DNA from 4 places in the Polaromonas sp. P1_F6 genome. Region 3 is predicted to be linked to each of the others. Evidence: predicted binding sites of a transcription regulator. Region 3 holds the regulator's gene; each other region holds the start of a gene.
The links. Region 3 encodes sigma-54, which starts transcription at its own class of promoters, with help from an activator protein. Its sites were predicted from a motif close to TGGCANGNAANCTGCTTT; they were not measured.
Positions count from the first base shown of each region.

Region 1: the regulator sigma-54 is predicted to act here: its motif matches at 1,757-1,774, upstream of glnA (type I glutamate--ammonia ligase).
Region 2: the regulator sigma-54 is predicted to act here: its motif matches at 1,985-2,002, upstream of AC1DY9_RS22940 (CmpA/NrtA family ABC transporter substrate-binding protein).
Region 4: the regulator sigma-54 is predicted to act here: its motif matches at 1,416-1,433, upstream of AC1DY9_RS20105 (transglutaminase family protein).

Region 1 covers NZ_JBFUBQ010000001.1:308,288-311,324, reverse strand. The annotation lists gene AC1DY9_RS01460 (hypothetical protein) at 1-108, opposite strand, end outside; gene glnA (type I glutamate--ammonia ligase) at 290-1,705, opposite strand; gene AC1DY9_RS01450 (competence/damage-inducible protein A) at 1,933-2,757, opposite strand; gene AC1DY9_RS01445 (EI24 domain-containing protein) at 2,782-3,037, opposite strand, start outside.
Region 2 covers NZ_JBFUBQ010000014.1:40,805-43,841, reverse strand. The annotation lists gene ntrB (nitrate ABC transporter permease) at 1-370, opposite strand, end outside; gene AC1DY9_RS22940 (CmpA/NrtA family ABC transporter substrate-binding protein) at 569-1,813, opposite strand; gene AC1DY9_RS22935 (ANTAR domain-containing response regulator) at 2,182-2,814, opposite strand; gene tsaD (tRNA (adenosine(37)-N6)-threonylcarbamoyltransferase complex transferase subunit TsaD) at 3,027-3,037, shown strand, end outside.
Region 3 covers NZ_JBFUBQ010000004.1:360,973-364,009, reverse strand. The annotation lists gene AC1DY9_RS15110 (THUMP domain-containing class I SAM-dependent RNA methyltransferase) at 1-940, opposite strand, end outside; gene AC1DY9_RS15105 (RNA polymerase factor sigma-54) at 982-2,517, opposite strand; gene lptB (LPS export ABC transporter ATP-binding protein) at 2,663-3,037, opposite strand, start outside.
Region 4 covers NZ_JBFUBQ010000009.1:16,967-20,003, reverse strand. The annotation lists gene AC1DY9_RS20105 (transglutaminase family protein) at 1-1,287, opposite strand, end outside; gene AC1DY9_RS20100 (DNA internalization-related competence protein ComEC/Rec2) at 1,549-3,037, shown strand, end outside.

The sequences.
Region 1 (3,037 bases), on a different contig from region 3:
GGCCGCACCCCCGACTCCTGCGCAGCGGTATACCTGCTGCGCCCATGCAGCATTCCCCGCGCCAGCCAGCAGCAACGACAAGGTAGAAAGCAATAAGGTGTGTTTCATAGGTACTCCCGATGCCCAATAAGGGCGAGGACGGTCTATCAGTATGCGGCAAAGGCGCCGAAATACAAAGCCAGCAAACCCACAACCGGCTTGGGCAATAAAAAAGGACGGCATATGCCGTCCTTTTTTGACCACAAACTGTGTAAATAAACAGTAGGCGGTTGGGCTTTCGCCCCCCTGATTACAGGGAGTAGTACATCTCGAATTCGATAGGGTGGGTCGCCTGGCGCAGGCGGGTCACTTCACCCATCTTCAGTTCAATGTAGGCGTCGATCATGCTGTCGGTGAACACACCGCCCTTGGTCAGGAAGCTGCGGCCCACGTCGAGTGCGTCCAGCGCCTGGTCCAGGCTGTGGCACACGGTTGGTACTTTTGCATCTTCCTCGGGTGGCAGATGGTACAGATCCTTGGTGGCGGCTTCGCCGGGATGGATCTTGTTTTCCACGCCGTCCAGACCCGCCATCATCAGGGCCGAGAAGCCCAGGTAAGGGTTCATCAGTGGATCGGGGAAACGCGCTTCGATACGGCGGCCCTTTGGATTGGCAACGTAAGGAATGCGGATCGATGCCGAACGGTTTTTGGCCGAGTAAGCCAGCTTGACCGGCGCCTCATAGCCAGGAACCAGACGCTTGTAGCTGTTGGTGCCTGGGTTGGTGATGGCGTTCAGGGCGCGTGCATGCTTGATGATGCCGCCGATGTAGTACAGGGCGAAATCAGACAGGCCTGCATAGCCGTCACCGGCAAACAGGTTTTTGCCGTCTTTCCAGATGGACTGGTGAACGTGCATGCCGGAGCCGTTGTCGCCGACAACAGGCTTGGGCATGAAGGTGGCGGTTTTGCCGTAGGCGTTGGCCACGTTCTGCACGACGTATTTCAGGACCTGGGTCCAGTCGGCGCGCTGAACCAGCGTGCTGAAACGGGTACCGATTTCGTTCTGGCCGGCACCGGCCACTTCGTGGTGGAACACTTCGACGGGGATGCCCAGCGACTCGAGGATCAGGGCCATTTCGGCGCGCATGTCTTGCGTGCTGTCGACAGGAGGCACGGGAAAGTAGCCGCCCTTGACGGTAGGACGGTGGCCGCGGTTGCCGCCTTCGAGCTTGGCACCAGAATTCCAGGGCGCTTCGTATTCTTCGATCTTGAAGAAGGTGCCCGACATGTCGGTGTTCCAGCGCACGTCGTCAAAGATGAAGAATTCTGGCTCGGGGCCGAAGTAAGCAGTGTCGCCCAGGCCGGAAGCCTTGAGGTAAGCCTCTGCGCGCTGCGCGATGGAGCGCGGGTCGCGGTCATAGGCCTTGCCGTCGGCGGGCTCAAGCACGTCGCAGCTCATGAACAGCGTGGTTTCTTCAAAGAACGGATCGATGTTGGCCGTCTTTGGGTCAGGCATCAGTTGCATGTCGGAGGCTTCAATGCCCTTCCAGCCGGCAATTGAGGAGCCGTCGAATGCATGGCCCGACGTGAATTTGTCTTCGTCAAAGTGGGACACGGGCACGGTCACGTGCTGTTCTTTGCCCCGGGTATCGGTAAAACGAAAGTCAACAAACTTGACTTCGTTTTCCTTGACCATTTTCATGACGTCTGCGACGGTCTTTGCCATCAAAATCTCCTGTTGCTGGATGGGTGGTTGAAAAATCTATTCGGGCTGTCGAATGCACTTTTTGTGCCACAGACATTGGCGGTTGAGTTTCCCGCCAAGCCCCGGATTGTGCCGTGATCTGGCTTCAGTTCCAGCCTTTGGCAGGCTGAAAATGCAAAAAACACCGGCCAGCACCGAATGCACCATGATCGTGCATCAACATACACGCACAAGCTTGGTGCAAAAAATTAACGCACCAACTCGGGGCCTAACTTCAGGTCAAATTTGTGCAGCCCGGCCAGCATGGCTGGATAGGCCAAATTGACCGCCTCGGGCGCGCCTTTGACGCCCAGTTCAATATGGCGGCCATATTCCGGGTGGTCCACGCTGGGCAGGCTAAACACTTTCACTCCCGCATGGGCCGCTTCAATATCGAGCATCAGGGGCGTGAGCATGGCCTCCATGGACCCAAAAATGATCACCGACTTCTCGGTGTAAGGCGATTTTTGGTGCAGGTGGGCGTACTGGTTGTCGAGCACCCATTCAATCATCGGCCAAGCCATCACCGGGAAGCCGGGAACGAAGTGAACCGCCCCCTGCCCCGCCCGGCAGGTAAAGCCCGGTATCTTGTTATAGGGGTTCGGAATAATCTCCGCGCCGACCGGAAACACGCCCATGTTCAACCGGTGGATGTTGTCGTCGCGGTCAGGCTCGTAGGGTGTCCCCTGCTCTTTCGCCACATCCGCCATGCGCTCAAGGATCAGGGTTTTGGCCGTGGGGTGCAGCGCGAGCTCAAGGCCCAGCGCCTTGGCCGCGCACTGCCGCGTATGGTCGTCCGGTGTGGCCCCTATACCGCCGCAGGAAAAGACCACGTCGCCGTGTTCACGCGCGGCGGCAAACGCCCGCGCCAGCGTGGCCGTGATGCGGGCGGGGTCGTCGCCCACGTAGTCGGCATAGGCCAGCTGCAAGCCGCGCGCGCCCAGCAGTTCGATGGCTTTGGGCAGGTGCTTGTCGGCACGTTTGCCGGAAAGGATTTCGTCGCCGACGATGATGAGGCCGAATTGTGGGGTCATGTTCAGGCTTGTCAGGTAACGGGTTCAGGGTTGTGATTCGGGCTTGCCGCCCAGTGAGCCGAAGCTGGGCGCCGGCCCGGGGAGGGCATCGGGGGCCAGCTCATTTGCTATCGATTCAATAGCTGCTTGCGCAAGCGGGTCGGGCGCCAGGGCATTATTCTTCTTGCGAAGTTGTTCCAGGGCCGACAGCGTATAGTGCGCAAACCAGAGCGAGGAAAACGCAAACACCAGGGTGTAGATCCAGATGGCCACCGGCACCAGGATGGGCGCCATTGCCACA
Region 2 (3,037 bases), on a different contig from region 3:
GCAGCAGGCTGATCAGCGGGTTGAACATGCGGCTCAGAAAGTTGAAGCGCCCGATCATGAAGCCGACCGGTATGCCGACGACAGCCGCCATACCGAAGCCCATGGCCACGCGCTTGAGCGAAGACAGCACGTTCCAGCCCACACCCTGGTCATTCGGCCCCTTGCTGTAGAACGGATCACTGAAGATCTGCACCGCCTGCACAAAGGTGTCTTTGGGCGAGGGAATGCTGCCGGCCGTGCCCATGAAAACAAGCTCCCAGATCAGCACCAGCAAACCCAGGCCCAGGAGGGGGGGCAGGACGCTGAGCCAGAGCCAGGAGGCATCGCCGGATGGCTTGGTGATGGGGGTGGGTTTTGTTGGAGCGTTCATGCTGTTTTGGGCTGTAGCGCCCGTTGGATGAGCGCCACCAGCTATCGAATTGATAGCGGCAGCATCTCTGGGCCTTTCGTTGCTGCGGCTTGCCGGGGTTGCCGCCTCCAGCGGGTTGTGAAATACGGCACTGACCATGGCGTCACCTCTTTACGTAGGAAGGTTGGGTGGGGTGTAGCGTGGATATCGCGTGGGTGTTCAGGCGTGAACCTTGAAACTGTCGGCGTATTTTTTCGGGTCCTTGCCGTCCCACACGGTGCCGTCCATCAGCTTGCTGCTGCGCATGATGTCTTTGGGAACGCTGGCCTTGGCCGCCGTGGCTGCCTGCTTGTAGACGTCGATGTGGTTGATTTGCTTGGCAATGCCCAGGTAGTCGGGGTGATCCTTGATCAGGCCCCAGCGCTTGTGCTGTGTGAGGAACCACATGCCGTCGGACAGGTAAGGGAAGCTCACCGCACCGTCGTTGTAGAACTTCATGTAGTTCGGGTCGTCCCAGGTCTTGCCCATGCCGTTCTGGTAGCGGCCCAGGATGCGCTGGTTGATGGCGTCCACGCTGGTGTTGACGTAGCTCTTGTCGGCCACGGTCTCGGCCATCTTGTTTTTGTTGGAGAGGCTGGCGTCAATCCACTTGCCGGCTTCGATGATGGCGGCGGTCACGGCACGCGCGGTGTTGGGGTATTTCTTGACGAAGTCGGCGGTGGTGCCTAGTACTTTTTCTGGGTGGTCCTTCCAGACGTCCTGGGTGGTCACGGCGGTCACGCCGATGCCGTCGATGATGGCGCGGTGGCCCCAAGGCTCGCCCACGCAGAAGCCGTCCATGTTGCCCACGCGCATGTTGGCCACCATCTGCGGCGGCGGCACGGTGATGACTTTGGCATCCTTCATCGGATTGATGCCATTGGCAGCCAGCCAGTAGTAGAGCCACATGGCGTGGGTGCCGGTGGGGAAGGTCTGGGCGAAGGTGTATTCGCGCTTGTCCGTCGCCATGAGCTTGGCCAGGCCCGCGCCGTCAACCGCGCCTTTGTCGGCGAGTTTTTTGGACAGCGTGATGGCCTGGCCGTTGTTGTTGAGCGTCATCAGCACAGCCATGTCTTTCTTGGGGCCTGCCGTGCCCATGTGCACGCCGTAGACCAGGCCGTAGAGCACGTGGGCGAAGTCCAGCTCGCCGTTGACGAGCTTGTCGCGCACACCGGCCCAGCTGGCTTCTTTGGTCGGGATGATCTTGACGCCATATTTCTGGTCAATGCCCAGCACCGAGGCCATGACCACGGAGGCGCAGTCGGTCAGCGGTATGAAGCCGATCTTCACTTCCTTCTTCTCCGGCGCGTCGGAGCCCTGGGCGTACACGGCAGCGCGCAGGGCGGGGTTGATGCCCACGGCGCCTACGGCCGCGGCCTGCAGCACGGTGCGGCGTGTCAGCGAAGATTTCAGCAGTTCAGTCATGTTGGCGGCTCCTGATAGTTAAAAACGAAAGACAAAAACAAAAAAGGCGCTCGACCCGGGCAACACGTTGAACGTGATGCAGGGTGCGAACGCCTTTGTTCCTTGGGGGCACCACACACTTCGCCATTGAAGTGCTGTGCCGGTCGGCCATCTTTGACCAGTGCCTAGGGCATTGCAAAAGCTGTGCCAGGGTTGGCGGGTGTCGTTAGGACGCGGTGGTTTTGAGAGTGGGTGCGCCCAGTTATGCGAGCCATGTGAAGTGCGCTGTGGGCAGCTGCGGGGCGGGATGACGCAGGGTTGCAGGTTGATGTTTGCACCGTATTTGTGCGCTGCACCAATTGAGGGTTTATTGAGGCCTGGCCGGCGATTCAGCCCAGCAGGTCCAGGGCGTCCAGCATGCGCTGGGCTACTTCGCCTAGGCGCAGGCCCTTGTCCATGGCGGCCTTGCGCAGCTTTTCGTAAGCGGCCTGCTCAGACAATCCCTGGCGCTGCATCAGCATGCCTTTGGCCCGGTCTATGACTTTTCGGTCATGCAGCTCTGTTTTGGCATGGGCCAGTTCTTTGCGCAGGCCCTGTTCGTGTTCAAAGCGCGCCATGGCCACATCCAGGATGGGGCGGATTCGATCCGGGGAGAGGCCGGCCACCACATAGGCCGACACGCCGGCGGCGACGGCATCCTTCACGTGGCTGGTGTCGTTGTCGTTGGTGAACAGCACGATGGGCCGGCGGGCGTCCCGCGTTGCCATGACCACATGCTCCAGCGAATCGCGGGCCTCACTTTCGGCGTCCACGATGATCATGTCGGGTTGCAGTTGCGCCAGGCGCTCGTCCAGGAAGGTATCGGCCGGGAGCACCGCGACAATGTTGTAACCGTTTTCCAGCAGGCCGATACGCAGCTGGCGCGAGCGCTCGGCCAGTTCCCGTGCATGGGCGTCATCGGATACGGACTCCAGCAGGTCCGGGGCGATGATGACAAGGCGCAGGGATTGGGACGGTGTCATGTGCCAAGCGGTGCAAGAACCGTGCCCCCACAGTCGTTCACTGCGTGTAACTCCCGAGGCCTTGCTGGCCGCAGCTCACGAGACGTTTCGCCTCTGTCGCCCGTCCAAGCCTGCACAGGCAGGCTTGGAGCCGCGGGCTCCAGCCCCTCGGGGACCGCCCGCCTGCAGCCCCAGTTGATGTGAGGAGTTACCTCAAACCTTACACTTGGACGATGCTAGTTCT
Region 3 (3,037 bases):
GTTCGCCGTAAGGCGGGTTCACCAGCATCACGCCCGAAGGCGCAGGTGGCATACGCTGCAGCGCGTCGCCGCCGCGGAATTCCACCGCATTGGCCACACCGGCACGTTCGGCATTGCGCTCGGCAAAGTCAACCATGCGGAAAGACACGTCGCTGCCGAACACCGGCGCGGTAGGTTCGGTGATGGCGGCTTCGGCCTGGTCGAGCAGACCGTCCCAGACATGGCCCTGGAAAGGCAGGTACTTCTGGAAGGCAAAACGGCGGTTGATGCCGGGTGCGATGTTGCACGCGATCTGCGCGGCTTCAATCGCGATGGTGCCCGAGCCGCAGCAGGGGTCATAGAGCGGCACGCCTTCTTTGCAGAGCTGGTCCCAGCCGCTGGCGGCAATCATGGCGGCGGCCAGGGTTTCCTTCAGCGGGGCATCACCCTTGTCTTCACGCCAGCCGCGCTTGAAGAGCGGCTCACCCGAGGTGTCGATGTAGACCGTGACGGTGTCCGTCGTCAGGTGCACGTAGACGCGCACGTCGGGCCAGCGCGTGTCGACGCTGGGGCGCACGTCGTCGAACTTGGCGCGAAAGCGGTCGGCGATCGCGTCCTTGATCTTCAGCGCCGCGAAGTTCAGGCTTTGCAGCGGGCTGTGCTGGGCGGTGATCTCGACCTTGAAGGTCTGCTTGGGCGTGAACCAGATTTCCCAGGCCACGTTGGCAGCAGCGTTGTAGAGGTCTTGCTCACTGCGGTACTGGTTATGCTGCAGTTCGATCAGTACACGCTGCGCCAGCCGGCTGTGCAGGTTGAGCTGCAACGCGTCGCGCCACGACGCCTGCAGCTGCACGCCGGCGCGCCAGGCTTTGCCGTCGATCCCGGTGACACGCTTGACCTCGGTGGCCAGCAGGGTTTCGACGCCTGCGGCGCACGGTAAAAACAATTGGAGTTGATTCATGACTGACTTTGAGGGACGGGCAGCGCGGCCTGATTGGGCGGCTAGAGTGATTTGCGCAGGTTGGCGGGCGCTATGCGCAGGGCTTCGCGGTACTTGGCCACGGTGCGGCGTGCGCATTCAATGCCCTGCTCCTTGAGCATTTCGGAAATCTGGTTGTCGCTGAGCGGTTTCTTGAGGCTTTCGGACGAGACAAATTGTTTGATGAGCGCGCGTACCGCCGTGCTGGAAGCATTGCCGCCGGTTTCGGTGCCGAGCGCGGAGCCGAAGAAATACTTGAGCTCAAAGGTGCCGAAAGGGGTGCCCATGTACTTGGCCGTGGTCACGCGGGAGATGGTGGACTCATGCAGGCCCAGCTCGTCGGCGATTTCGCGCAGCACCAGCGGGCGCATGGCGAGTTCACCGTGCGTGAAGAAATTTTTCTGCCGTTCCACAATCGCACTGCTCACGCGCAGGATGGTGTCAAAGCGCTGCTGGATGTTCTTGATGAACCAGCGGGCCTCCTGCAGGCGCTGCTGCAGCGCCTGGCCGCCCTGGCCCTTGTGCTGCTTGAGGGCATTGGCATAAATGTCGTGCACGCGCAGGCGCGGCATGACGTCGCCATTGAGCGAAACCTTGAAGCCCCGGCCCGACTTGATGACGATGACGTCGGGCACGATCAGGTTGCGCTCCACGTTCACGAAGCGGCGCCCGGGCTTGGGATCGAGCCGGCCTATCACCGTGATCGCGCCCTTGATGGCGGCTTCGGTGAAACCGCACAGGTGCGACAGGCGTTTCACGTCGCGCTTGGCCAGCAGCTCCATCGGTTGCTTGCACATGGCAATGGCTGCGCGGGTTTCTTCGCAGTCCTTGCAGTCCAGCAGCTGCAGGCTCAGGCATTCCGCCAGGTTGCGCGCACCGACACCGGCAGGCTCCATGTGGTGCAGCAGCTTGAGCGCCATCGCAAAACGCTGCTCCAGTTCTTCCGCCTGCGCCATGTCATCTCTTGCAAGACCGGCCGCGAGCGACGCCAGGCTGTCTTCAAGGTAGCCGTCGTCGTTGAGCGATTCAATGAGGAAGTGCAGCGCGGCACGGTCTTCCTCCGACAGGCGCAAGCTCAGCGATTGCCGGTGCAGGTGGTCCTGCAGCGACTCATGGCTGCCCGTGAGGTCGGAGGCCTCGGCTTCGCTCTCTTCATTGTTGTTCTTGCGCGCCGGTGCGTCGCTTCCCCACTCGCTGTCGTCGGGCGTGGTTTCTACCGTGCCATCGCCTTCCCAGCTTTCCTCGAGCTTGGGCTCCGCACTGACTTCTGCGTCATTCGGGGCTGTAGCGCTAGTCTCGTCTGCGCCGCCAGCTATCGAATCCGTAGCAGATTCAAACTCGCGGCTGTCCTGGCTTACCGGCGTGTTGATGTGCTCCAGCCCAAACTCTTCGCGCACCGCCGTCTCTTCCGACACTTCCAGAAACGGGTTTTCGTCGAGCATCTGCTCGACCTCCTGGCTCAACTCAAGCGTCGACAGCTGCAACAGCCGGATCGACTGCTGTAGTTGAGGTGTCAGCGCAAGATGCTGCGAGACGCGGAGTGACAGACCTTGTTTCACTGGATTTTCAAACTTGCGGAAGGTTGAGGCAATACGTCTTTAACCAGCGGGCGCCGCGGAACTGGCTTTGCCAGGCCGCAGGCGCCGTCCCCGGAGGGGGAGAGGGAGCTACACGAAGTGAGCGACAACAGGGGGGAACCATGTTCTACATCTTGAAGTGTTCGCCGAGATAGACGCGGCGCACATCGGCGTTATTCACGATCTCGGACGGTGTGCCTTGCGCCAGCACGTGGCCGTCGCTGATGATGTAGGCGTGGTCGCAAATGCCCAGTGTTTCACGCACGTTGTGGTCGGTGATCAGCACGCCGATGCCGCGCGATTTGAGGAAACCGATGATGCGCTGGATTTCGATCACGGCAATGGGGTCGATACCGGCAAAGGGCTCATCCAGCAGGATGAAGCGCGGCTGGGTTGCCAGCGCCCGCGCGATTTCGACCCGGCGGCGCTCGCCGCCCGAGAGCGCCGGTGCCGGTGAATTGCGCAAATGATCTACCCGCAAATCCTGCAGCAGGGCGTCGAG
Region 4 (3,037 bases), on a different contig from region 3:
AAAACGCTGCGCGTCGGCGCTGGTGTAGTTGCAGGGCTGGCGCTCGTCGGCGAAGAGGCTCGGGTTTTGCCAGATCGGCTGGCCGTCCTTGCGCCAGAAAATGCTGAGCGCCCAGCGCGGCAATTGCTCGCCGGGGTACCACTTGCCCTGGCCGAAATGCAGGAAGCCGCCTTCGCCATATTCGGCGCGCAGCTTTTGCACGAGTTCGGTCGCATAGCCGCGTTTGGTCGGGCCCAGTGCGTCGATGTTCCATTCGGCCGCGTCGCGGTCGGTGGTGGCCACAAAGGTAGGTTCGCCGCCCATGGTCAGGCGCACGTCGCCGGCCGCCAGGTCTTTATCGACCTTTTCGCCGAGCGCCAGCACCTCCTGCCATTGCTCCTCGGTATAGGGCTTGGTCACGCGCGGTGATTCGTAAATGCGCTGCACCGCCATGTGGTGTTCGAACTCGACTTCGGATTTGTCGACGCCGCCTTCGACCGGCGCTGCGCTCGACGGCTCGGGCGTGCACGCCAGCGGAATGTGGCCTTCGCCGGCCATCAGTCCCGAGGTCGGGTCCAGGCCGACCCAGCCGGCACCGGGCAAAAACACCTCGCACCAGGCGTGCAGGTCGGTGAAGTCGGCTTCGGCGCCGCTGGGGCCGTCGATGGATTTGACGTCGGCTTTCAGCTGGATCAGATAGCCCGAGACAAAACGCGCGGCCAGTCCCATGTGCCGCAGCAGCTGCACCAGCAGCCAGCCGGTGTCGCGGCAGGAGCCGCAGGCCAGGCGCAGCGTTTCTTCAGGCGTTTGCACGCCGGGCTCCATGCGAATGGAGTACTTGATGTCCGACTGGAGGCCCTGGTTCAGACCCACCAGGAAGTCGATGGTGCGCTTGGGCGTGCGGTCGATTTTTTCAAGGTAACGCTTGAGCAGCGGTGTGGCTGGCTGGGTGGCCAGGTAGGGTGCCAGTTCGCGGGCCTGCAGTGCGTTATAGGTAAACGGGAATTCTTCGGCAGCCGGTTCCAGGAAGAAGTCAAACGGGTTGAACACCGCCATTTCCACCACCAGGTCCACCGTGACCTTGAACTCGCGTGTCGGCTCGGGAAACACCAGCCGGGCCTGGTAATTGGCAAACGGGTCCTGCTGCCAGTTGATGAAGTGGCCGGCGGGCTCAACCCTGAGGGAATACGACAGTACCTGTGTGCGGCTGTGCGGCGCAGGCCGCAGGCGCACGACCTGGGGGCCGAGTTTGACCAGGCGGTCGTATTTGTAATGCGTGATGTGGCTCAGGGCGACGTGGATGGACAAGGCAGCCTCGCTTTTAAAGGAACGGGCGTGTAATCACGCCCTCTGGAAAATACGTTCAACAGACCGCCACATCTTGCGGTCTCAGGAACGCCGTGTAAACAGCTTACCCGGATTTGGTGGCATTTCTGAAAGCAAGAGCTGCGCCACGTGGTCTCTTGAGTGTGAACCGGCTGTTTGGCGCTGTTTGTTGGCTATCTGCCGCGCTTTCCCGTTAAGCTCAAAGCGGTCAGTGCATAAAAACAGTTCAAAGGGGAGGCGGGTTTGAATCGACCTGTATCAGCCGGGGCACGGCTGTATGCGGCAAGCCCGGGGCCGGTGTTTGCCGGTTTTATTGCGGGTGTTGCCCTGCAGTTGCAGCAGTCCGTCTTGTGGCCACAACAGATTTATGCCGCCATGGCGCTGCTGGCCTGCACCCTGGCTGGCCTGTACCTGCGCTTTGGCAGGCTGCGTCTTCCTTCGTGGGGAAGGGTGGTTTCGGCCTTTGCCCTTGCTGCCTTGCTCGGTGTGGGCCTCACGGGCTGGCGTGCCGGCGTCTTCCTGACGGCGGCGCTCAATCCGGCGCTGGAGGGCCGCGATATCGAGGTCACAGGCCAGGTGCTGGCGATGCCGCAACCCGGAGAAGATGGCCTGCGCTTTCGCTTCGCGGTGGAATCTGCCCGCCTCAATGGCGGCACAGTCACCCTGCCGCCGCAAATCATGCTGGGCTGGTATTCGGGCTTTGCCGGGCGCGAGCCCGCCGTACCGGCGCAGGACGCCGACCCGTTCGAGATAGCACTGGCCTTGCAGCGCCAGCCGCAAGCCCTGCGCGCCGGAGAACGCTGGCAAATGACGGTGCGGCTCAAGGCGCCGCACGGAAACAGCAACCCTTATGGTTTTGACTACGAACTCTGGCTGTGGGAGCAGGGCATACAGGCCACGGGCTATGTGCGTGCCGGCCCGCGCGACGCACCGCCGGCAAAACTCTCCAGCAGCTGGCAACACCCCATTGAGCAGGCCCGGCAAGCCGTGCGCGAAGCGATTTTTGGGCGCATTGAAAACCGGCAGCTGGCAGGCGTCATTGCCGCGCTGGTGGTCGGCGACCAGGCCGCCATCGAACGCGCCGACTGGGATGTGTTTCGTGCCACGGGCGTAGCTCACTTGATGAGTATTTCAGGCCTTCATATAACGATGTTTGCCTGGGCTGCCTCACTGCTGATCGGCGCGCTGTGGCGGCGATCAGCGCGTTTCACGCCGCGGTTGTGCCTGGTGTTGCCGGCAGCCGCTGCAGGTGCTTTGGGCGGCTTGCTGCTTGCCACCCTGTATGCATTGTTTTCCGGCTGGGGCGTGCCCGCGCAGCGAACCATCTGGATGCTGGCCACCGTGATCCTGCTTCGGCAAGGCGGCAGGCAGTGGCCCTGGCTGCAGACCTGGCTGCTGGCCATGGCCGTGGTGGTGGCGCTGGACCCATGGGCGTTGATGCAAGCCGGGTTCTGGTTGTCTTTCGTTGCGGTGGGTGTTTTGTTTGCTACAGATTCAGGAGCTGCTCGCGCTCATGGGGAAAGGGCTGCAGCCCAATTCGACTCAAAAAAACAACCTGAGGACGGGCACTGGTGGCAGCGCCGGCCCAGATGGCTGGACAGCGTTGGGCGTGCGATGCGGGAGCAATGGGTCGTCACGCTGGCGCTCACGCCCCTGTCGCTGCTGCTGTTCAACCAGGTTTCGCTGGTCGGCCTTCTGGCCAATGCCGTGGCCATTCCGGTGGTAACACTGG